DNA from 3 places in the Rhodococcus sp. MTM3W5.2 genome. Region 2 is predicted to be linked to each of the others. Evidence: riboswitches for the same ligand, from Rfam matches in the RefSeq annotation. Region 2 holds a riboswitch; each other region holds the start of a gene.
What was found. Region 2 has a riboswitch for S-adenosylmethionine ahead of BTZ20_RS23770 (AfsA-related hotdog domain-containing protein). Riboswitches for the same ligand answer to the same signal wherever they lie in the genome.
Positions count from the first base shown of each region.

Region 1: another riboswitch for S-adenosylmethionine. It lies ahead of BTZ20_RS07500 (bifunctional o-acetylhomoserine/o-acetylserine sulfhydrylase); the one in region 2 lies ahead of BTZ20_RS23770 (AfsA-related hotdog domain-containing protein).
Region 3: another riboswitch for S-adenosylmethionine. It lies ahead of BTZ20_RS18970 (ABC transporter substrate-binding protein); the one in region 2 lies ahead of BTZ20_RS23770 (AfsA-related hotdog domain-containing protein).

Region 1 covers NZ_CP019572.1:1,630,818-1,637,620, reverse strand. Annotated here, with positions in the region: gene BTZ20_RS07515 (DUF4231 domain-containing protein) at 1-18, opposite strand, end outside; partial or broken gene BTZ20_RS29730 (aromatic amino acid lyase) at 123-829, opposite strand; partial or broken gene BTZ20_RS29725 (aromatic amino acid lyase) at 858-1,667, opposite strand; gene BTZ20_RS07505 (amino acid permease) at 1,745-3,136, opposite strand; SAM riboswitch class IV at 3,318-3,435, shown strand; partial or broken gene BTZ20_RS07500 (bifunctional o-acetylhomoserine/o-acetylserine sulfhydrylase) at 3,572-4,881, shown strand; gene BTZ20_RS07495 (homoserine O-acetyltransferase MetX) at 4,970-6,061, shown strand; gene BTZ20_RS07490 (homoserine O-acetyltransferase MetX) at 6,369-6,803, shown strand, end outside.
Region 2 covers NZ_CP019572.1:5,207,311-5,214,113, forward strand. Annotated here, with positions in the region: gene BTZ20_RS23755 (phosphoribosylaminoimidazolecarboxamide formyltransferase) at 1-120, shown strand, start outside; gene BTZ20_RS28680 (hypothetical protein) at 222-602, opposite strand; gene BTZ20_RS28685 (hypothetical protein) at 545-1,081, opposite strand; gene BTZ20_RS23765 (HAD family hydrolase) at 1,078-1,824, opposite strand; gene BTZ20_RS23770 (AfsA-related hotdog domain-containing protein) at 1,821-2,639, opposite strand; SAM riboswitch class IV at 2,662-2,773, opposite strand; partial or broken gene BTZ20_RS23775 (Rv3654c family TadE-like protein) at 3,001-3,198, opposite strand; gene BTZ20_RS23780 (TadE family type IV pilus minor pilin) at 3,240-3,593, opposite strand; gene BTZ20_RS23785 (DUF4244 domain-containing protein) at 3,608-3,811, opposite strand; gene BTZ20_RS23790 (type II secretion system F family protein) at 3,884-4,468, opposite strand; gene BTZ20_RS23795 (type II secretion system F family protein) at 4,465-5,247, opposite strand; gene BTZ20_RS23800 (TadA family conjugal transfer-associated ATPase) at 5,244-6,434, opposite strand; gene ssd (septum site-determining protein Ssd) at 6,431-6,803, opposite strand, start outside.
Region 3 covers NZ_CP019572.1:4,216,652-4,223,454, reverse strand. Annotated here, with positions in the region: partial or broken gene BTZ20_RS18990 (NADP-dependent malic enzyme) at 1-685, shown strand, start outside; gene BTZ20_RS18985 (ABC transporter permease) at 775-1,458, opposite strand; gene BTZ20_RS18980 (ABC transporter permease) at 1,455-2,147, opposite strand; gene BTZ20_RS18975 (ABC transporter ATP-binding protein) at 2,147-3,295, opposite strand; gene BTZ20_RS18970 (ABC transporter substrate-binding protein) at 3,306-4,265, opposite strand; SAM riboswitch class I at 4,272-4,362, opposite strand; gene BTZ20_RS18965 (glycine betaine ABC transporter substrate-binding protein) at 4,453-5,031, shown strand; gene BTZ20_RS18960 (alpha/beta hydrolase) at 5,111-6,010, opposite strand; gene BTZ20_RS18955 (SDR family NAD(P)-dependent oxidoreductase) at 6,018-6,803, opposite strand, start outside.

The DNA.
Region 1 (6,803 bases), 2.1 Mb from region 2:
GGCGCGGGAAACAGCCATGACGACCACCTCGTTCACAACGACAGTCGGGTTCGCCCGCGTACCCATCCTGTGCCCCGGCGCCGCGCGGGTCACGAGTAGTCGGCTACCCGATCCCGGTCGACTCAGGCCAGGTCCCCGACCACCATCTCGGCGCTGCGCAGCAGCGCACCCGAGGCCGCCAGCTCGACGGCGGCCCCGATCTCGGGGGCGAGGAACCGATCCGGGCCGGGTCCGCCGACGCGGGCCCGGATCGCGTCCCGCACCGCGGCAGTCGCAGGCGACGGACGCAGCGGTGCCCGCAGGTCGAGCCCCCGCGCCGCGGTGAGCGCCTCGATCGCGAGCACCCTCGTCAGACCGTCGATCGACCGGCGGAGCTTGCGCGCGGCCGACCATCCCATCGACACGTGATCCTCTTGCATGGCCGAGGAGGGTATCGAGTCCACGCTCGCAGGCGACGCCAGCCGCTTGAGCTCCGAGACGATCGCGGCCTGGGTGTACTGCGCGATCATGTGCCCGCTGTCCACCCCGGGTCGGCGGCCAGGAACGGGGGCAGGCCGTGGCTGCGCGCGGTGTCGAGGAACCGATCGGTTCGGCGTTCGCTCATGCCCGCCACATCCGCGACGACGATGGCGAGGAAGTCCAGCACGTATGCCACCGGTGCGCCGTGAAAGTTGCCGTTCGACTCGACCCGGCCGTCGAGGGTCACCACCGGGTTGTCGATGGCACTCGCGAGCTCGCACGCCGCGACCCGTTCGGCGTGCGCGAGGGTGTCCCGGGCAGCGCCCGCGACCTGTGGCGCGCACCGCAGCGAGTAGGCGTCCTGGACCAAGGGCAGTCGGGGTGGCGTGACTGGCGACGATCTCCGAGCCCGCCAGCAGCCGGACCATGTTCGCCGCCGCCGCGGCCTGCCCGGGATGCGGGCGCAACGCCTGGAGATCGGCGGCGAACACGCGGTCCGTGCCCATCAGCCCCTCGACGCTCATCGCCGCCGTGATGTCGGCCAGCGGCAACAACCGGCGCAGGTCGTCGCAGGCGAGCACCAGCATGCCGAGCATCCCGTCGGTGCCGTTGATGAGCGCGAGGCCCTCCTTCTCCTCGAGGACCAGCGGGTAGATCCCCGCCGCGGCCAGCGCGTCGGCGGCAGGCAACTGCTCCCCCGCGGCGTCTCGGACCAGGCCCTCCCCTGTCACCGCGAGCGCCGTGTGCGCGAGCGGCGCGAGGTCGCCCGAGCAGCCGAGGCTGCCGAATTCGGGGACCACGGGCGTGATCCCGGCCGACAGCAACGCGGCATAGGTGTGCGCCACCGCGGGTCGTGCGCCGGTGCGACCGGTCGCCAGCGTGGCCAGGCGCAGCAGCATCATCGCGCGCACCACCTCGCGTTCGACCTCCGGTCCGCTCCCCGCGGCGTGCGAACGGATCAGGCTGCGTTGTAGCTGGGCCCGCAGCTCCGGCGGGATGTGCCGGGTGGCCAGCGCGCCGAAACCGGTGGACACTCCGTACACCGGACCGAAGTCCCGCGCGAGCGCCTCGATGTGCGCCCTGGTCGACGCCATGGCCGAAACGGCCTGATCCGACAGTCCCACCGCAGCGCCGGAACGGGCCACACGCAGCACCTGTCCCGGCGTCAGGGGGCCGACGCCGACCAAGACCGGTCCGTGACTGTCCACCGCGGGCTCCTCCGTCGGGAAGCGAGCTGCTGCTCACATCCTCCCGCCGAATCGGGCGCGGCGCGGGGGAATCGCCGTCAGGACGGCTGATGCACGAGTTCCGGCTCCGATTCCGGCTGCGGACGGACGAAGCGGACGTAGGCGAGGGTGAGCAGGATCAGCCACACGGCCCCGACCACCAGCGCCACCCTGGTGTCCGCGGAGAAGGCGAGGACGACGATCACGAAGACCAGGAAGGCGATCGCCAACATCTGCCCGTACGGCCAGAACGGCACAGGGAACTTCAGCTCCGCCGTCTCCTCCGCGCTCATCCGGCGCCGCGACCGGTACTGCGACAGCAGGATCATCAGCCAGACGAAGATCGTGGCGAAGGTGGCGATGGAGGCGATCACGAGGAAGACGGACTCCGGGATCGCGTAGTTCAGCAGCACCCCGACCAGCAGGGCCACGGTCATGATGACCACCGTCATCCACGGCACGCCGTTGCGCGAGACCCGCCGCATGATCGCGGGCGCCTGCCCGCGTTCGGCCATGCCGAACATCATCCGGCCCGCGCCGAAGATGTCGCTGTTGATCGCGGACAGCGCCGCCGTGATCACCACGATGTTCAGCACGGTCGCGGCGGGCCCGATGCCGAGGCCCTCGAAGATCTGAACGAAGGGGCTGCCGTCGGTGCCGATGCTCTGCCACGGGTTGATCGCCATGATGACGGCGAGGGTCAGCACGTAGAACAGCATGATCCGGATCGGCACCGTGTTGACCGCGCGGGGGATGGTCCGCTCGGGATCCTGCGCCTCGCCCGCCGTGACACCGATGATCTCGGTCCCGCCGAAGGCGAAGACGACGATCGCGAAGCAACCGACGAAGCCGCCGAAGCCGGTCGCGAAGAACCCGCCCTCGGACCACAGCTGGCTGATCCCCGTGCTGGTGTCGTGGATCCCGAAACCGAAGATCAGGATCGCGACACCCGCGGCGATCATCGCCACGATCGCCGCGACCTTGATCAACGTGAACCAGAACTCGAGCTCGCCGAACACCTTGACGCTGAGCAGGTTGATCGCGCCGATGAAGAAGACGATCGCCAGTACCCAGATCCACCGCGGCACGTCGGGGAACCAGAACCCCATGTAGACGCCGAATGCTGTCACGTCCGCGAGGCAGACGACGATCATCTCGAAGGTGTAGGTCCAGCCGGTCATGAACCCGGCGAGCGGCCCGAGGTGCTTGCTCGCGTACTCGCCGAAGGAGCCCGACACCGGGTTACTCACGGCCATCTCGCCGAGGGCGCGAAGCACGATGTACACCGCCAGGCCACCGATGAGGTAGGCCAGCAACACCGACGGACCGGCCTGTTGGATCGCCGCGGCGGAGCCGTAGAAGAGTCCCGTCCCGATCGCGGAGCCGAGTGCGATGAACCGGATGTGCCGGGCGGTGAGACCTCGGGTCAGCGCCGTGGCGGCGGCTTTCACTATCGGTCTCCCTGCGAGGTACTCGAATACTCGGGCGATGCCAAGAACTTGATGATTGCGACCAGGAGCCTAGCCCTGTAATGCAGGTCACCCGCCGTCGCCGGGTCCCGCAGGGGCCTCGGTCACACCGAAACGCCGCCCTAGCTATCAACCCTTCGATCCGAGCCGCTAATATCGGGGCGGTCATGAGTACCAGCATCAAGCCCCGGCTAGCTGGTCGGCAACCCTCCATCCGCGGTGGGGTGCCCCGGGTGATGACCGGGTTGTCCGAGAAACAGTTCGGATGACAAGCGCGGGTCCGTCGGGACGGACCCACAAACCGGGCCACGACCCACCGGAGGTTCACCATGTGTTGTTGTCGCAGATAGGACCCACTCTTGCCCCCTGGCGCCTGAGCTGCGCCGATCTCCCCCAATTTCTTGGAGTAGACAACACATGAGCGAGAACACCCCCGTCACCGACCCGACCGCGGCCTGGAGCTTCGAGACCAAGCAGATCCACGCGGGCCAGACGTCCGACGCGACCACCAACGCCCGGGCTCTGCCGATCTACCAGACCACCTCGTACACGTTCAACAACACCGACCACGCGGCGGCGCTGTTCGGACTCGCCGAGCCGGGCAACATCTACACCCGGATCATGAACCCCACCCAGGACGCGGTCGAGCAGCGGATCGCCGCGCTCGAGGGGGTGTCGCGGCGCTCCTGCTGGCCTCGGGTCAGGCCGCCGAGACCTTCGCCATCCTCAACCTGGCCGAGGCAGGCGACCACATCGTCTCCAGCCCGCGCCTGTACGGCGGCACCTACAACCTCTTCCACTACACGCTGCCCAAGCTCGGCATCACGGTCAGCTTCGTGGAGGACCCCGACAACCTCGAGCAGTGGCGTGCGGCCATCCAGCCGAACACCAAGGCCTTCTTCGGCGAGACCATCTCCAACCCGAAGAACGACGTCTTCGACATCCCCGGCGTCTCGGCGGTCGCGCACGAGAACGGCATCCCGCTGATCGTGGACAACACGGTCGCCACCCCGTACCTGATCCGGCCGCTCGAGCACGGCGCGGACATCGTGGTGCACTCGGCGACCAAGTACCTCGGCGGGCACGGCACGGCGATCGCGGGCGTCATCGTCGACGGCGGCAACTTCGACTGGACCCAGGGCAGGCACACGAACTTCACCACGCCCGATCCCAGCTACCACGGCGCGGTGTTCGCCGACCTCGGCGCGCCCGCATTCGCGCTCAAGGCCCGCGTGCAGCTCCTGCGCGACGTGGGCGCAGCGGTCTCGCCCTTCAATGCCTTCCTCATCAGCCAGGGCCTGGAGACGCTGAGCCTGCGCATCGAGCGACACGTCGAGAACGCCCAGCGGGTCGCCGAGTTCCTGCAGGCCCGGCCCGAGGTCACCTCGGTCGCCTACGCCGGCCTGCCCTCCTCGCCCTGGTACGAGCGCGGCCAGAAGCTCGCACCGAAGGGCGCGGGCGCGATCGTGGCGTTCGAGCTGGCCGGCGGGGTCGACGCGGGCAAGAACTTCGTCAACGCCCTCACCCTGCACAGCCACGTCGCCAACATCGGCGACGTGCGTTCGCTCGTCATCCACCCCGCCTCCACGACGCACTCGCAGCTGACCGCCGAGGAGCAGCTGGCGTCGGGCGTGACCCCCGGCCTGGTGCGGCTCGCCGTCGGCATCGAGGGCATCGACGACATCATCGCCGATCTCGAGGCCGGTCTCGCGGCGGCGGCATCTTGACAGTGCGCTCCGAGTCAGACGCCCGTTCGGCGCGGCCTCCGCGGGGGCCCTACCGGCCCTCGCGGGGTTCCCGCCGCCGAACGGGCGGTTGACGGGCATCGGTATCGGCGCTCTCCGACTGGAGAGCGGCGTCGTCCTGCCCGATGTCACCCTCGCCGTGCAGGCCTGGGGTGAGCCGAACGCCGACCTCGACAACATCGTGCTCGTCGAGCACGCGCTGACCGGCGACTCGCACGTCTCCGGTCCCGTCGACGACGAGCACCCGTCGCCGGGCTGGTGGAACGGGATGATCGGCCCCGGCGCGCCCATCGACACCAACGAATGGTGCGTACTGGCCACCAACGTCCTCGGCGGCTGCCGTGGCACGACCGGGCCCGCCTCGCTCGACCCGGACGGCCGGGCCTGGGGATCACGCTTTCCGGAGATCTCGATCCGCGACCAGGTCGAGGCGGAACTCGCGCTGGCAGACGCGCTGGGCATCGACCGGTTCGCTGCGGTGGTCGGCGGCTCGATGGGCGGCATGCGGACCCTCGAATGGACTGTCGGCCACCCCGACCGCGTCCGGTCCGCCCTGATCCTCGCGGTCGGGGCACGGGCGACCGCAGACCAGATCGGCACCCAGACCACCCAGATCGCCGCGATCACCGCCGACCCCGACTGGCAGGGCGGCGACTATCACGGCACGGGACGGGTGCCACGCGCCGGACTCGGGATCGCCCGACGGATCGCGCACCTGACCTACCGCACCGAGGACGAACTCGACACCCGGTTCGGCAACGCCCCGCAACCAGGCGAGGACACCTGGCAGGGCGGCCGGTACGCGGTGGAGAGCTACCTCGAGCACCAGGCCGAAAAGCTGGTCACCCGCTTCGACCCCGGCACCTACGTGCTGCTCACCGAGGCGATGAACCGTCACGACGTCGGTCGTGGCCGCGGCGGCATCGAGGCCGCCCTGGCCTCCACACCCGTCCCGGTGATCGTCGGCGGCGTCGACTCCGACCGGCTCTACCCACTGCGCCAGCAGGAGGAACTCGCCGAGCATCTGCCCGGGTGCGACGGGCTGCGCGTGGTGAACTCCCGATACGGCCACGACGGCTTCCTCACCGAGGCCGAATGGGTCACCAAGCTGCTCGGCGAGACCATGGCGCTGGCCCGGGCGGGCCGTAGCTCCGCCCGGTAGGTCGAATCTCACAGGGCCGAGACGGATGGACTGTCGGCCACCTCACCGCGGCGACGTACCGTCACGACGTCGGTCACGGCCGTGACGGCATCGAGGCCGAATGGGTCACCAAGCTACTCCGCGAGACCGCGGGATCTGGCCAAAATCGACAGCATCGGGGCCGCGGCCGGGCAACCCGGATCAGAGCAGCGAAAAGTTTTCGGATTGCCCTCATCCTGGACGCTTGATCGATAACATTCCCGCCGTGTCAACACCAACGATCAACCTCAGCACCCCCGTCGAGCAGCTCGCGACCGACGCCACCCTGATGGCGGTCACCGCTGAGCCGGTCACCCGCAGCGTCGTCGCGTTTCCGCCGACTGACGGGCGTCTGACCGAGATCCGCATCGGCACGCTCCAGCTCGAGGGCGGTGGCGTCCTACCGGACGTCACCGTCGCCCTGCAGTGTTGGGGCACCCCCAGCCCGGAGCTCGACAACATCGTGCTCGTCGAGCACGCGCTGACCGGCGACTCGCACGTCACAGGCCCCGCCGACGACGAGCACCCGTCGCCGGGCTGGTGGAACGGCATGGTCGGCGCCGATGCCCCCATCGACACCAACGAATGGTGCGTGCTCGCGACCAACGTGCTCGGCGGCTGCCGCGGCACCACCGGGCCGAGCTCGCTCGCACCCGACGGGAAGCCGTGGGGATCACGCTTCCCCCTGATCTCCGTCCGCGACCAGGTCGCGGCGGAGGTCGCC
Region 2 (6,803 bases):
CTCGGGGTGCGCTACATCGTCGAACCCGGCGGCTCCACCCGAACCGGCGAAGTCGTGGATGCATGCCGAGAGCTGGGATTGACCCTCATCCACACCGGAACCCGCTTGTTCCACCACTGATGAGCTTCTCCTCGAGGTAGCAAGACGGCAAGGCCGGCGACACCACCCATTCCACGGTGGTCTCGCCGGCCTACCGTTCGGCCGATGGCATGCGCCCGGGCTCAGGCCCTGGTGGTGAACTCCTCGAAGCCGGGAACCGGGATCTTCAACTGCGCATGGATGTCGCCGCCGAGCCCGAACTGACCGATCGCGCCGCCGTAGTTCTGCTGGTAGCTCTGCCAGAGCACCACAACGCTGACGATGCGATTGGCCCCCGGGCTGTCCGCGGCCGGGAACGCGTTCGGCAGCGAGGCCCGGTACGTCGCGCGACCGTCACGGTCGGTGACGAACACGTTCGGCACCCCCAGTGGCCCGGGGCGCGTCGGCGCGGCCGGGTCCAGGTCCCGCTGGCGCAGCGACATCACGGTGTACAGCGACTCCGGGATCAGGCCCGAGAACTCGAAGAAGAACTCGCCGTGCCTGCCGTCCGCGCTGACCCCCACCCGCACGGTGCCCCGCGCCCGCAGCCAGTCCCGAGGGTGACCGGCTGGGTCAGACGCCTACCGTCCTCGTGCCGGAGGTCCGGGATCGGCGTCTCGTGGAACGCATAGCTGGGCCGCCGGACCTGCGCGGCCTCAGGGACCTGATCGGGCGCGAACACGATCGGATAGTTGTTGGCGGGCAACGGGAGCGGGAGGGTGTGGAGCACCGTCGCCCCGTCCTCCGCCGACAGCTCCGCGCCGAGTTCGCGCACGATCGTGTACGGCTCCACGCCCCCGAACTCGGGAACCGGGGTCGCCGCATCGACGATCGCACTCCCCCAGTCCCGCCTGACGGAGCCGTCGCCGGCGTCCCGGGTGATCCACCCGACCACGACGAAATTGCCTTCGCGGTCGACCGCCTCACTGGGCGGATAGAGCGGGCCCTGCGTGGTGGGGGTGAGCTCGTAGAGCCTGGATTCGGCCGAAACCCGTTCTGTCATCGAAGACCTCGCTGTCCTGTGCTGGTGGCGGCGAGCAGCGGGACGGCTCCGGCCAGACCGGTGGTCGCGCTGCCGAGTACCCGCCACCGATTCCTGGCCGCGTGCGCCCGGAGTACCGGATCGCTGCCCCGGAGCCCCGGGTGCCCGACCGCCTCGAGGAAGGCGAGGTCGCTGTCGTGGTCGCCGTACCCGTAACTGTTCCCGGTGTCGATCCCGAGTTCCTCCAGTACCGAGGTGACCGCCTCCGCCTTCGCCTTCCCGATCATCGGCCGCTCGACCTCACCGGTCAGCACCCCATGGCCGTCGGTGACCGGGCGGCTCGCCACGATCCGGTCGGCGCAGACGGCCTCCCCGATCGGCCCCAGTGCTGGCGCGAACGAGCCCGACAGCAGCACGATCGCGGCACCGGCGTCGCGATGGTCGCGCAGCGCGGCGAGGGTGTCCGCGTAGTACGGGGCGGCGGTGGACTCGAATTCCCGGTACCACCGGCGACCCGATTCCTCCAGCTCGACGAGTGGCACACCCCGAAACGTGCGGTAGTAGCTCCGGTTGACCTCCTCCCGCGGGGCGCCCTCATCCGACGCCCGCCGCAGTGCGGCGAGCAGCCTCGAGTACTCGCTGCCGTCGTCGCCCCGCTCGCGCAGCCAGTGCTCGAGGAACGCGAACATACTCTTGACGGTGATCAGCGTTTCGTCGACGTCGAAGAAGGCGACCTGAACGGGCCGGGAGCCGGTGTGCGTCACGCGGTGACCCCGAGGAAGGCCTCGATGGCCTTCGCCGCCTTGCGCCGCTCGATCTGGCTGATCGTCGAGTTCTCCAGCGCGGCAAACGAGATCGTCGCGGTCGCGACGCTGCGGCCGAACTGGGTCACCTCGATGTCGATCGTGAACTGCAGCTTGGCCGGATCTTGGATCGACACGGCTCCGAACCTTGCACGCAGCGATGCGGGCAACGGGAACAGGAAGGTCTTGAACGACAGATCGATCGAGTTCCACACGACGTAGTAGTGCTGTTCGGGCGAGCGGTTGCCGTACTCGAGCTCGAAGGCCCCGAGGAACAGCTGCCGTGCCGCCTCGACGATCACCAGCCCCTGGACGTGCTCGCCGGTCTGATGATCGATGAGCAGCTCGTTGTCCCCGTCGATCCGGAGGTCGGAGGTGAAGCTCCCGTCCTCGGCGCGCGCCAGATTGGCGATGAGGACGTTGGTCTCCTGGTACTTGTGCACGTGATGGCGCGGCGCAGGGGCGGCGATGTCGCCGAGCAGGCGAACCTCCGCGGCCGGGGCATGGATCGACGCGACGTGCTCGACGTATTCCTTGTCGTGCCGCTTGATCCCCTGCCCGAGCCTGATGGTCAGGTCGGTGCGCACGTTCCTGAACGCGCCGCCGCGCAGTGCGGCGACGAGACCCGACACGGTGTGGACGCGTGTGCCATCGGTGAAGCCACGGAATCGATCGGCGACGACGACCAGATCCGTCAGCGGGATCTCGGGGACGACGACTTCGGCGGCCGGGAGCTGCGGTGAGAGGGCCGCCGGGGCGAGCTGAACTGCGGACATGGGTATCCCCTTCGAGGACTGAATTGAGCGCTTATGGCGTCGGATGACCGCCATCCGGTCGTCACCCGGAGCACCCCGCCGCACTGGAGGGTTGCCGATCAGCGAGCCGGGGCTTGACGCTGATACTCATGACCGTGGACAGAAAATTAGGTCCACCCGAATCGCTCGTCAACCCAACCAACCGATTGGTTGCTGTGAGGTGAGGCTCAAGTTTGCGATCGGGTAAGGGTGTTCGCCGGCGGACGCACCGGGATACGCCGCTACGGGACCGGGCCCGCCCTGGCCGCGGCGACGGCATCACCACCCCGACGGCCGGTAGCGGCAGCCTGACCCCGACGGTCACCACCACGTCCCAGTCCTCGATCCGGCAGTCGCGGACCGTCCCCCGCATCCGCCCGGCGATCGTGGTCGCCTCGGCGCAGGCCGCCTCCGTGCCGCGCTCGAGGGCGGCCGCGGCCGCGAGTGCCGCCAGGTCCGCGGCCGACTGCGCCCGGTGCCGTGCCGACACCGCGGAGCCGAGGTGGATCACCAGGGCCGCAACCGCGATCAGCGCCAGCATCGCCCAGCAGGCGAGGACGGTCGCCGCTCCGCGTTCGCCCCTCACCCGCCGGCTCCCCTCGGCAACGACTCCGATGGCGACCCTGCGGAGCCCGGGTCCTCCACGGCGGCAACCGCTTCCGCGGAGACGTCGAGTGCAGGCAGCAGCGGCACCGCGACCTCGACCGCCGCCGTGGCGAACCCGTCGACCTCCCGCACCGTGATGCGCGCACCCCGCGGAGCCACCCGCTGCGCCGCGGGGATCGCCTCCGCCCGGTCGCCGCGCGCGACGAGCCGGGCCGCCTCCCGCGCGGCGTCCACGCAACGAACATGCGCGGACACCGCGAGAAAGGAACCCAGGCACAGCACCACGACCACCGTGATCGAGGCGATCGCGATCGCGGCCTCTACCGTCACCGCACCGACATCGTTCAGACCGCGGTGTTCAGCGCCTTGTCGATGATCCCGGTCAGCGCCGTCACGATGGAGTCGCCCGTCACCACCGAATACAGCACCGCCCCGAATGCCGCCGCGGCAATAGTGCCGATCGCGTACTCCGCGGTCGACATGCCGTCCTCGGCGGCCGCGGCGAGCAGCAATCGGGTGCGCAGCACACCAATCCCCTTGGTCACCATGATGTTCCCCCCTCTCGATCACCATCGCGGTATCTCCGCGACGGGGTCTGTCGGCCCTTCGGCTGCGCGGGCTCACAGCACACCCCCGCTCAGCACCCGGGTGGCCAGACCGACCACCACCGGGACGATTCCGAGACAGAGGAAGGCCGGGAGGAAGCACAGCCCGAGCGGACCACTGATCAGCACACCCGCCCGCTCCGCCGCGGCCACCGCCCGATCCTCGAGCGCGAGCCTGCGCCGCGCCGCCAACTCGGCCACCGCACCCGCGAAGGCCGCGCCGGACCGCGAGGAGCGGCGAGCCATCCGCGCGAGCCCCTCCGTCTCCGAGTGCGCCGCCGCACGCTCCCAGGCGATCTCGGGCTCCGCGCCGAGGGCCAGCAGGCTCGCGGCCGAGTCGAGCGCGCCGCCCAGCGGCTCCGGAGCGGACACCGCGACCGCCTCCGCCGCGGTGGCGACGGGCATCCCCGACTGCAGGCACGCGGCCAAGAGGTCGAATCCGGCGGCGATCGCCATGGGGTCGGTGGCCTCGCGGTGCCGCGTGTGCTCGATCCGCCCATGGGGTGCCGCCACCGGCCCCCGCAGCCGCGTCGCCGCCGAGCCGGCACCGGGAGCGGCGAGCGCGGCCGCCGCGAACAGCACCGCCACCGCGGCGCTCATCGGGTCACCCGCCCGGTGATGCGGTCCGTCCAGAGCAGGCCGGCGCACACGAACAACGTGCCGAGCACCAGCAGCGTCCCCCCGAGGCCGCCGGACAGCAGGACCCGCAGCGGGCTCGCGCCCATCAACTGGCCCAGCGCGATCCCCAGCAACGGCAGGCAGGCAAGCACCGCTGCCGTGGCCCTTGCCCCCGACAGCCCCGCCTCCACCCGGTCCCGGAACCTGATGCGCCCCACCAGGTCCGCACGGACCGCATCGAGCAGGTCCGCCAGCGCCACGCCGTAGCGATCGGCCACCCGCCATGCCGCCGACACCCGCGCCAACTCGATGTCGATCGCGCTTCCGGCGCCCTGCAATCCGTCGGCGGCGCTGCCCCCGAGCCGGGCGCGGGCCGCGGCGGCCAGGAACGCATCAGCCGCCGCACCACTCGATTCCCTCGCCGCCGTGGTGCAGGCGTTCGCCGGATGGGCGCCAACCCGCAGCTCCCCCGTCGCCGCCTCCAGGCAGCCGAGCAGCCCGCGCAGTTCCGCGTTCCGCGTGCCCTCGCGGCGACGACGTGCGCGTCGATATGCGGTCGTCAGCGCGAGCGCGGCACCCGCACACCCCACCGTCGGCGCGTAGATCATCACGGCGGCAATCGATCCGAGCACAACGGCCGCCCACAACCGGGCATGCCCCCTCGGCCCGGCGCCGCGACGCCGTGGGCTCAGCCTCGCCATCGTCCGGGTGGTCGGCGCGACGACCAGCGCGAGCGCGGAGACCGTCAGCGCCGCGATCACCACGACCCCACCCCGACGCCGCGTCGCTCGAGCAGGTCCGCGAGGCGGTGCGCTCCCGGACAGCTCTCGGCGGTCGGGGTCCATGCCGGCAGCACGCCGACCTGCCCACGCTCGTCCCGATCCAGCACGCCGATCTGAGCGAGCCTGCGCCTGCCGTCCGCCGCACGGTGTACGTGCAGCACCACCTGCACCGCCGCCGCGAGCTGGCTGTGCAGGGCGGCGCGGTCCAGACCGCCGAGCGCTGCCAACGCCTCCAACCGGGCCGGCACCTCCTCCGGCGAGTTCGCGTGCACGGTGCCGGCCCCGCCGTCGTGGCCGGTGTTCAACGCGGTGAGGAGGTCCACCACCTCGCCGCCGCGCACCTCCCCGACCACGATGCGATCCGGCCGCATCCGGAGCGCCTGCCGCACCAGTTGCCGGACCGTCACCTCGCCGACCCCCTCGACGTTCGGCGCGCGGGCGACCAGGCGCACCACGTGCGGGTGAGTCGGTGCCAGCTCGGCCGCGTCCTCCACACAGACGATCCGCTCACGACGGTCGACCTGTGCCAGCAGCGCGGCGAGCAGGGTGGTCTTGCCCGCGCCCGTGCCGCCGACGACCAGGAACGCCAGTCGGGCGGCGACGATCCGCACGAGCAGTTCACGGGCCTCGGTGGGCACCGTGCCGCCCGAGCAGAGCGCGTCGAGACCCTGCGTCGCTGGGCGCAGCACCCGCAACGACACGCAGGTCCCGCCGTACGCGAGCGGGGCGAGCACCGCATGCAACCGGACCCCGAACCCGGCCCCCGCCGCCGCAGGGAGGCGGCCGTCCACCCAGGGCTGGGCGTCGTCGAGTCGCCTGCCCGCCGCCAGCGCGAGGCGCTGCGCCAGCCGCCGCACCGCGGCCTCGTCGGCGAACCGGACCGGTGCGCGCTCGAGACCGGAGCCGCGGTCCACCCAGACCTGGTCCGGCGCGGTGACCAGGACATCGGAGATATCCGGCTGCGCGAGAAGCGGTTCCAGCGCTCCAGCACCGGTGAGTTCGGTCTGCAGCACCTGCAGCGCGTCGAGCAGGTCCGTGTCCCCGAGCACCCCGGAGGCCTCCGCCCGGATCGCGGCGGCCACCATCGCCGGGCTGGGCTGCGCCGACGTCCGCGACAATCGCTCCCTGACCCGGTCCAGGAGTTCTGGCGAGACCAGGGAGCTCACGCGGCCCGCCCCCCGGCACCCGTCCCGAGCACCTCGAGGACCGCCCGCGCGCCCACGGCCAACGGCGATCGCCTGCGCAGCCGCAGGCCGCCGCGCTCGAGGGCAGCCGACAGCCGTGGCTGCGGCCGCATCACCGCGAGCACCGGGAGCCCGAGGAGCTCGCCGACGTCCGTGCCGCGCAGCCCACCGGGCGCCGGACCGCGCACCACCACGCCCACGTTCGGATTCCTGGTGCGTGCCGCGGCCACCACGGATTCGGCTGCCGCCGCCGACCGCACCTGGGCGGGCACGACGACCGCCACCAGATCGGCCAGATCGAACACCGCGCCGGCCAGGTCACCGAGGCCTCGTCCGACATCACACACCACG
Region 3 (6,803 bases), 990 kb from region 2:
AGCACGGCACCGCCATCGTCGCGCTCGCCGCGCTCAAGGGCGCGGTCAAGGTCCAGGACCGTGACATCACGGCGCTGCGCGTGGTGATCTCCGGTGCCGGTGCGGCAGGCGTCGCCTGCGCGAACATCCTGCTCGCGGCCGGCATCGCCGACGTCACCGTCCTCGACTCCAAGGGCATCGTGTCCAGCGACCGTGCCGACCTGAACGAGATCAAGGCGGACCTCGCCGCTCGCACCAACCCGGCCGGACGCACTGGCGGCATCGTCGAGGCGCTCGACGGCGCCGACGTGTTCCTCGGCGTGTCCGCGGGCACCGTGCCGGAGGAGATCATCGCGACGATGGCCCCGAGGCGATCATCTTCGCGATGTCCAACCCGGACCCGGAGATCCACCCGGACATCGCACGCAAGCACGCCGCGATCGTCGCGACCGGCCGCAGCGACTTCCCGAACCAGATCAACAATGTGCTCGCCTTCCCCGGTGTGTTCAAGGGTGCGCTCGACGCAGGCGCCCGCCGCATCACCGAGGGCATGAAGCTCGCCGCGGCGGAGGCGATCCTGTCCGTCGTCGCCGACGAGCTGGCCGTCGACAAGATCGTGCCGAGCCCGCTCGATCCGCGGGTGGCCCCCGCGGTCGCCGAGGCCGTCGCGGCCGCGGCCAAGGCCGAGGGCGTCGCCCAGGCCTGAGCCTCCAGTTCTGCGTAGAAGGGCCCCGTCGAGCGGTTGACACCGCACGACGGGGCCCTTCGCGTTGTCCGGTCTTTTTCCGGGCGGGCTCAGGTCAGCGTCGGCGTGCGGCGCAGTCGGCCCGTGCCCGGCACCGAGGCCCACACCGCGACCGCGAGGATGCCGTCGAGGATCAGGGCCAGCGCCGCGACGAGGATCGCGCCCACCAGGATGCGGGCATAGTCACCGAGCGCCAGGCCGTCGAACATGTACCGCCCCAGTCCGCCCAGGTTGACGTAGGCGGCGACCGTGGCGGTGGCGATGACCTGCAGCGTCGCGTTGCGCAGCCCGCCGACGATCAGCGGCAGCGCGTTGGGGACCTCCACCCGGCCGAGTACCTGTGCCCTGGTCATCCCCATCGATCGCGCGGCGTCGACCACGACCGCGTCGACGTTCGCGACGCCTGCGTAGGTGCCTGCCAGGATCGGCGGGATACCGAGCAGGACCAGCGCGATGATCGGCGGGATCAGGCCGAGCCCGAGGAGCAGCACCAGGAACGTCAGGATGCCGAGGGTCGGCAGTGAGCGGAGCGAATTGACCAGCCCGACCAGGATCGCATCGCCCCTGCGGAAGTGCCCGATGAGCAGTCCCAACGGGATCGCGATGGCCGCGGAGATGGCGACCGCGAGCAGGCTGTACCAGAGGTGTTCGACGATCCGGGCGCCGATGCCGGTGGGGCCGGACCAGTTCGACGGGTCGGCGATGAAGTCGAAGGCGGATCCGAACAGGTTCATGCGGGGCCCTCCGTCGCGCGGAGGAGCGCCGCCGGTCCGTCCGCCCTGCGGCTACGGGCGGTCCTGGTCCACGGGGTGAGCAGGCGGCCCGCAAGATAGAGCAGGCCGTCGATCACCAACGCCAGGAAGACGATCGCGATGATCCCCGCCAGGATCTGGTCCGGGTAGTCGCGCTGGTAGCCCTTGGTGAACAGCTCACCGAGTCCGCCGATGCCGATCAGCGAGCCGACCGACACCAGCGAGATGTTGGTGACGGCGACGACCCGGATGCTGGAGATCAGCACCGGGAGGGCAAGCGGCAGTTCGACGGTCAGCGCGCGGCGAAGCGGGGTGAAGCCCATCGCGGTGGCCGAGTCGATCACCGATTCGGGCACCGAGTCGAGGGCCTCGGGCACGGCGCGCACCAGCAGTGCGGTCGAGTAGATCGCCAGCGCGATCACCACGTTCATCTCGTCGAGGATGTTCAGCCCGAGCAGGGGCGGGATGGTGACGAACAGCGCGAGCGAGGGGATCGTGAACGCGAGCGAGGCGAGCGTCATGGTGGTCTTGCGCAGCCACGGGATATTTCGGATGGCGACGCCGGCGGGCACCGCGATCAGCAGCCCGATCAGCAGCGGCAGCAGCGCCAGGTAGAGGTGCGTCTTCGCGAGGTCGACAACCTGCGAGAAGTTGTCGATCAACCAGCGCATCAGCCGGCCGTCTCGCCGTTGAAGAAGTGCCGGTTCCTGGCCCGGTCCTCGGCCTGTCGCTGATCCGCGAGTTTGCGGATCACCTCGGATCCGTTGACCCCGCCCACCACCGAGCCGGAATGGTCCACCACGACCCCGATTCCGGACGGCGACGAGATCGCGGCGTCCAGTGCCTGCCGTAGGTCCCCGCCCCGCGTGAACAGCGAACCGCCCGCGGACGTGCTCTCGGCCAGTGTGTTGCCTGCCCGGATGCCCTCGACGCCGGTGACGTCGATCCAGCCGCGCGGCGCCGCGCCGTCCTCGGTGACCACGAGCACCCACTCGCCCTGGCCGAGGCGAAGCGCGGCGAGTTCGGATTCGACGGCGGTGCGGATCTCGTGCACCGGCACCTCGTCGGCGGGCCGGAACGACAGCCCGCGGTACCCGCGATCGCGTCCCACGAAGTCGGCGACGAAATCCGTTGCGGGGGAGGCGAGCACGGTCTGCGGATCGGCGTACTGCTGAAGCCTGCCGTGCGGGCCGAACACCGCGACGCGGTCGCCGAGCCGGACCGCCTCGTCGATGTCGTGGGTGACGAACACGATGGTCTTGCGCAGCTGCGCCTGCAGGCGCTGCATCTCGGCCTGTAGGTCCTCGCGGACCACCGGATCGACCGCGCTGAAAGGCTCGTCCATCAGCAGGATCGGTGGGTCGGCCGCCAGGGCCCTTGCGACGCCGACGCGCTGCTGCTGGCCGCCGGAGAGCTGGGACGGGTAGCGGGTGGCAAGCGCGGGGTCGAGCCCGACCCGCTCGAGCACCTCGAGCGCGGCCTTGCGGGCCGCGCGTCGCGAATCGCCGCGCAGCACAGGCACGGTGGCCACGTTGTCGACCACGGTCCGGTGCGGCAGCAGGCCCGCGCTCTGGATCACGTAGCCGATGCCGAGGCGGAGCTTGACCGCGTCCGTGCGGGTGACGTCCTGGCCGTTCACGATCACCTTGCCGGAGGTGGGGGTGATCATCCGGTTGATCATCCGCATGGACGTGGTCTTGCCGCAGCCCGACGGTCCGACGAACACGGTGAAGGACTCGGGCTCGATGACCAGGTCGAGGTTGTCGACCGCGGTGGTGCCGTCCGGGTAGCGCTTGGTGACCGACTCGAAGGAGATCAAGGCCGGCCGCCTACGACACCGGCTTGTCGAGCCCCTGTGCCGACACCCATTCGGTGGCGGCGGCGTCCGGTTCGGTCTTCGAGTCGCCGGACACCGAGGTGTTCAGGGCGATGAGCTCGTCGGTGGTCAGCTTGGCCGACACCGCATTCAGGACCGCCGCCAGCTTCTCGGACTGCTTGTTCGCGCGCAGGACCGGCACCACGTTCTGCGCCGGGAAGTTGTTCTTCGGGTCCTCGAGGACCACGAAGTTGTTCTTGGCGATGGCAGGCGAGGTGGTGAAGATGTTCGCCGCGGTGACCTGGCCGGAGGAGAGGGCGGCCACCGTGGCCGGTCCGCCGCCGTCCGCGATCGGCACGAAGTTCTGCGGGCTGATGACGAGGCCGTAGTCGGCCTCGAGTCCGGGCAGCCCTCCCGCGCGCTCCTGGAACTCGGCTGGGGCGCCGAACTTCACCTCGGCGGAGTGCGGCGCCAGGTCCGCGATCGAGGTCAGCTGCCACTTGTCGGCGGTCTCGCGGGTGACCACCACCGCGTCCTTGTCCTCGCCGGGTGCGGGCGTGGTGATCGCCAGGTCGGGGCCGAGCGCCTCGGGCAGGGCCGCGTCCACCTCGGCGGCGCTGGTCGCGGTGGTGTCCTTGTCGAGGTACTGCAGCAGATTGCCGGTGTAGTCCGGGATCACGTCGATGGACCCGTCCTTGACCGCGGGGATGTAGGTCTCGCGGCTGCCGATGTTGAGCTTCGTCTGCACGTCGAAGCCATTGGCACGCAGGGCCTCCGCGTAGATGTTCGCCACGGTCTCGGACTCGGGGAAGTTTGCCGACCCCACGATGATCGCGTTCGGGTCCGAGCTCGTGCCACCGCCGCTGCTGAGCGGGTCGGAGTCGCCGCCGCATCCGGTGAGGGCAAGGGAGGTGACCGCCGCGGCGACGGCAAACGGGAGCAGGCGTGCGGAGCGGAGAGCTGAGAACCTCATGGCGTCCTTCCATCGGTTCCGGCGGTAGCACCCGTCCCCTTCGGACTGGTTGCTGCGGCGTCAACAAGCCGGATCTCTCGGCCGCTCGAGATGGTGCTGGCCACCGAGTGTAACGATAGGGAGGACATTCGCTGGGTGAGGAGAGGGAGCGTGGCGCGCCATGACGGCTCGGTGGAGGAAGGCCGCGATGACAGCGATGTCCGCGGCCGTGGTGTGCGCGCTCGCCGGATGCACGGTGGACAATTCCCGGCTCGACGAGACACAGGCACCGGCAGCGATCACCGTCGGATCCGGGGAGAGCGCGGAGTCACAGGTCGTCGCGGAGATCTATGCGGGGATCCTGCGTGGCACCGGATCCCCGGTCGAGGTGGGTTCCCCGGAGACCAGGGCGGAGTACGTGGAGGGACTCGGGGCGGCGGACATCACGGTGGTGCCGGACTTCACCGGGCAGCTGCTGCACTACTTCCAGCCGGATTCGGCGCTCACCGATCCGGACGAGGTGTTCGAGGAGCTGAACAGGTCTCTGCCGGAGGGGCTCTCGGTGTCCGACTACAGCGAGGCAGAGTTGGAGACCGAGGAATCTGCGCCGGCCGAGAACGTCGTGCCCCTGATTCGCAGCGGGGTGCTCACCGAGGATCAGGTCAAGGCGCTCAACGTCGTTGCGGGCGAGCTGACCTCGGCCGACCTGGCGTCGATGGCGGAGCGGGTCCGCGTCGGCGAGCTCACCTCGGCGCAGGCCGCGGACGAATGGCGCGCGGCTCGCTGAGCGCGGTGACGCACGAACGGGCGGTTACCGGGTTCGCCTCTCGGCGATCCTCCCGGTAACCACCCGTTCGATGCGTGAGCTAGACCTCGGTGCGTTCGAGCGCCTCGCGCAGGAAGCCGCCGAGCTCGCGCACGGCGTCGTTTGCCTCCCGCAGGATCGACGCCTGCAGGTGCGCGACGTGCCACAGGTTCGGGTACTCGGTGAACCGAACCGTGACGTCGGCGGCGCGCATCTTCTGCACCAGTTCCGTCACCTGTGGGTACAGCACCTCGGAGGTGCCGACGTGCACGATGGTCGGCGGTAGCCCGGCCATGTCGGCGTGCAGCGGCGCGAAGCCCGGGTCGGCCGGGTCTCCGCCGCCGAGGTACGCCTCGGCGGCGACGAACGACCACGCCGTGTTGACCACGAGATCGCGATCCTTCGGGGCGTCCCTGGCGCCGGGGTCCACCCATGGCGCGATCAGCCCGAGCGCAGCCGGGCGCACGTCGTGCGCGTCGATCAGGCGGCGCGTGGTGGCAAGCGACAGTCCGCCGCCCGCCGAATCCCCCGCGATGGCAACCTGATCGGCGGAGTACCCGTGCTCGACCAACAGCTCGAGGTACGCGTCGACCGCGTCCTCCAGTCCGGCCGGGTACGGATCCTCCGGAGCGAGGCGGTAGTCGAGCAGGTACACCGCGGCCTCGGACTCGCGTGCCAGGTACGCGGCCAGCGACCGGTGGGTGGCGAGCGATCCGAGGGTGTACCCGCCGCCGTGCAGGTACAGCACGGCGGTGCGGCGCTCGGTGGCCCCGACCGTGATGCGCTCGGCCCTGCGGCCTGCCAGGGTCAGCTCGCGCACGACGGTGTCGCGGGGGAGCCGCTGCAATGGGGAACCGGCGTCGAGCAGGGCACGCGCCGCGGGTACCGGCATCTTCGCGTGCAGGGCCACCCGGTAGAAGGCGCCGAGGTTCGCCGCGACCAGCGGTCGGGGGAGGAACACCACTGGGCTACTTCCCCTTCGGCATCACGCGGCCGGCGATCTCGGCGACAACGCGTTGGTAGCTCGAGCCGACCAGGCGTACCCAGGCGTCGAGGAACTTGGCGTCGGCGCCGATCAGCACCCGCGCCTTGCCCTTCTGCACGCCGTTCACGATGACCTTCGCGGCCTGCTCAGGCGTGGTGCGCGCCAGCTTCTTGTCGAAGAACTCGGAGAAGGCCGCGAGGTCCTCCCCTGGCCCCGCGGTCGCGTTGCGGGCGATGGCGGTCTTGATGCCGCCGGGGTGCACACAGGTCACCTTGACCGGGTGCTTGGCGATCAGCATCTCCTGCCGCAGCGACTCGGTGAAGCCCCGGACCGCGAACTTCGCGGAGTTGTATGCGGACTGACCGGGCATCGAGAGCAGCCCGAAGAGGCTCGAGACGTTCACCACGTGCCCGTCGCCGGATGCGACCAGGTGCGGCAGGAATGCCTTGGTGCCGTTGACGACTCCCCAGAAGTCCACGTCCATGATCTTCTCGATGTCCTTGAACTCGGACTTCTCGAACTCACCGTGGTACGCGATGCCTGCGTTGTTGTAGATCTGGTTGACCTTGCCGAAGTGGGCGGCGATCGCGTCGGCGTATTCCAGTACGGCCTCGCGCTGGGACACGTCCAGGTGGTCGGACCTGACCTCGGCGCCGAGCGCCTCGGCCTGGCGCACGGTCTCGGCCAGTCCGATGCTGTCGAAGTCGGACAGGGCGAGCCGGGCGCCCTTCTGCGCCAGGTTCAGCGCGAGCGCGCGACCGATGCCGGA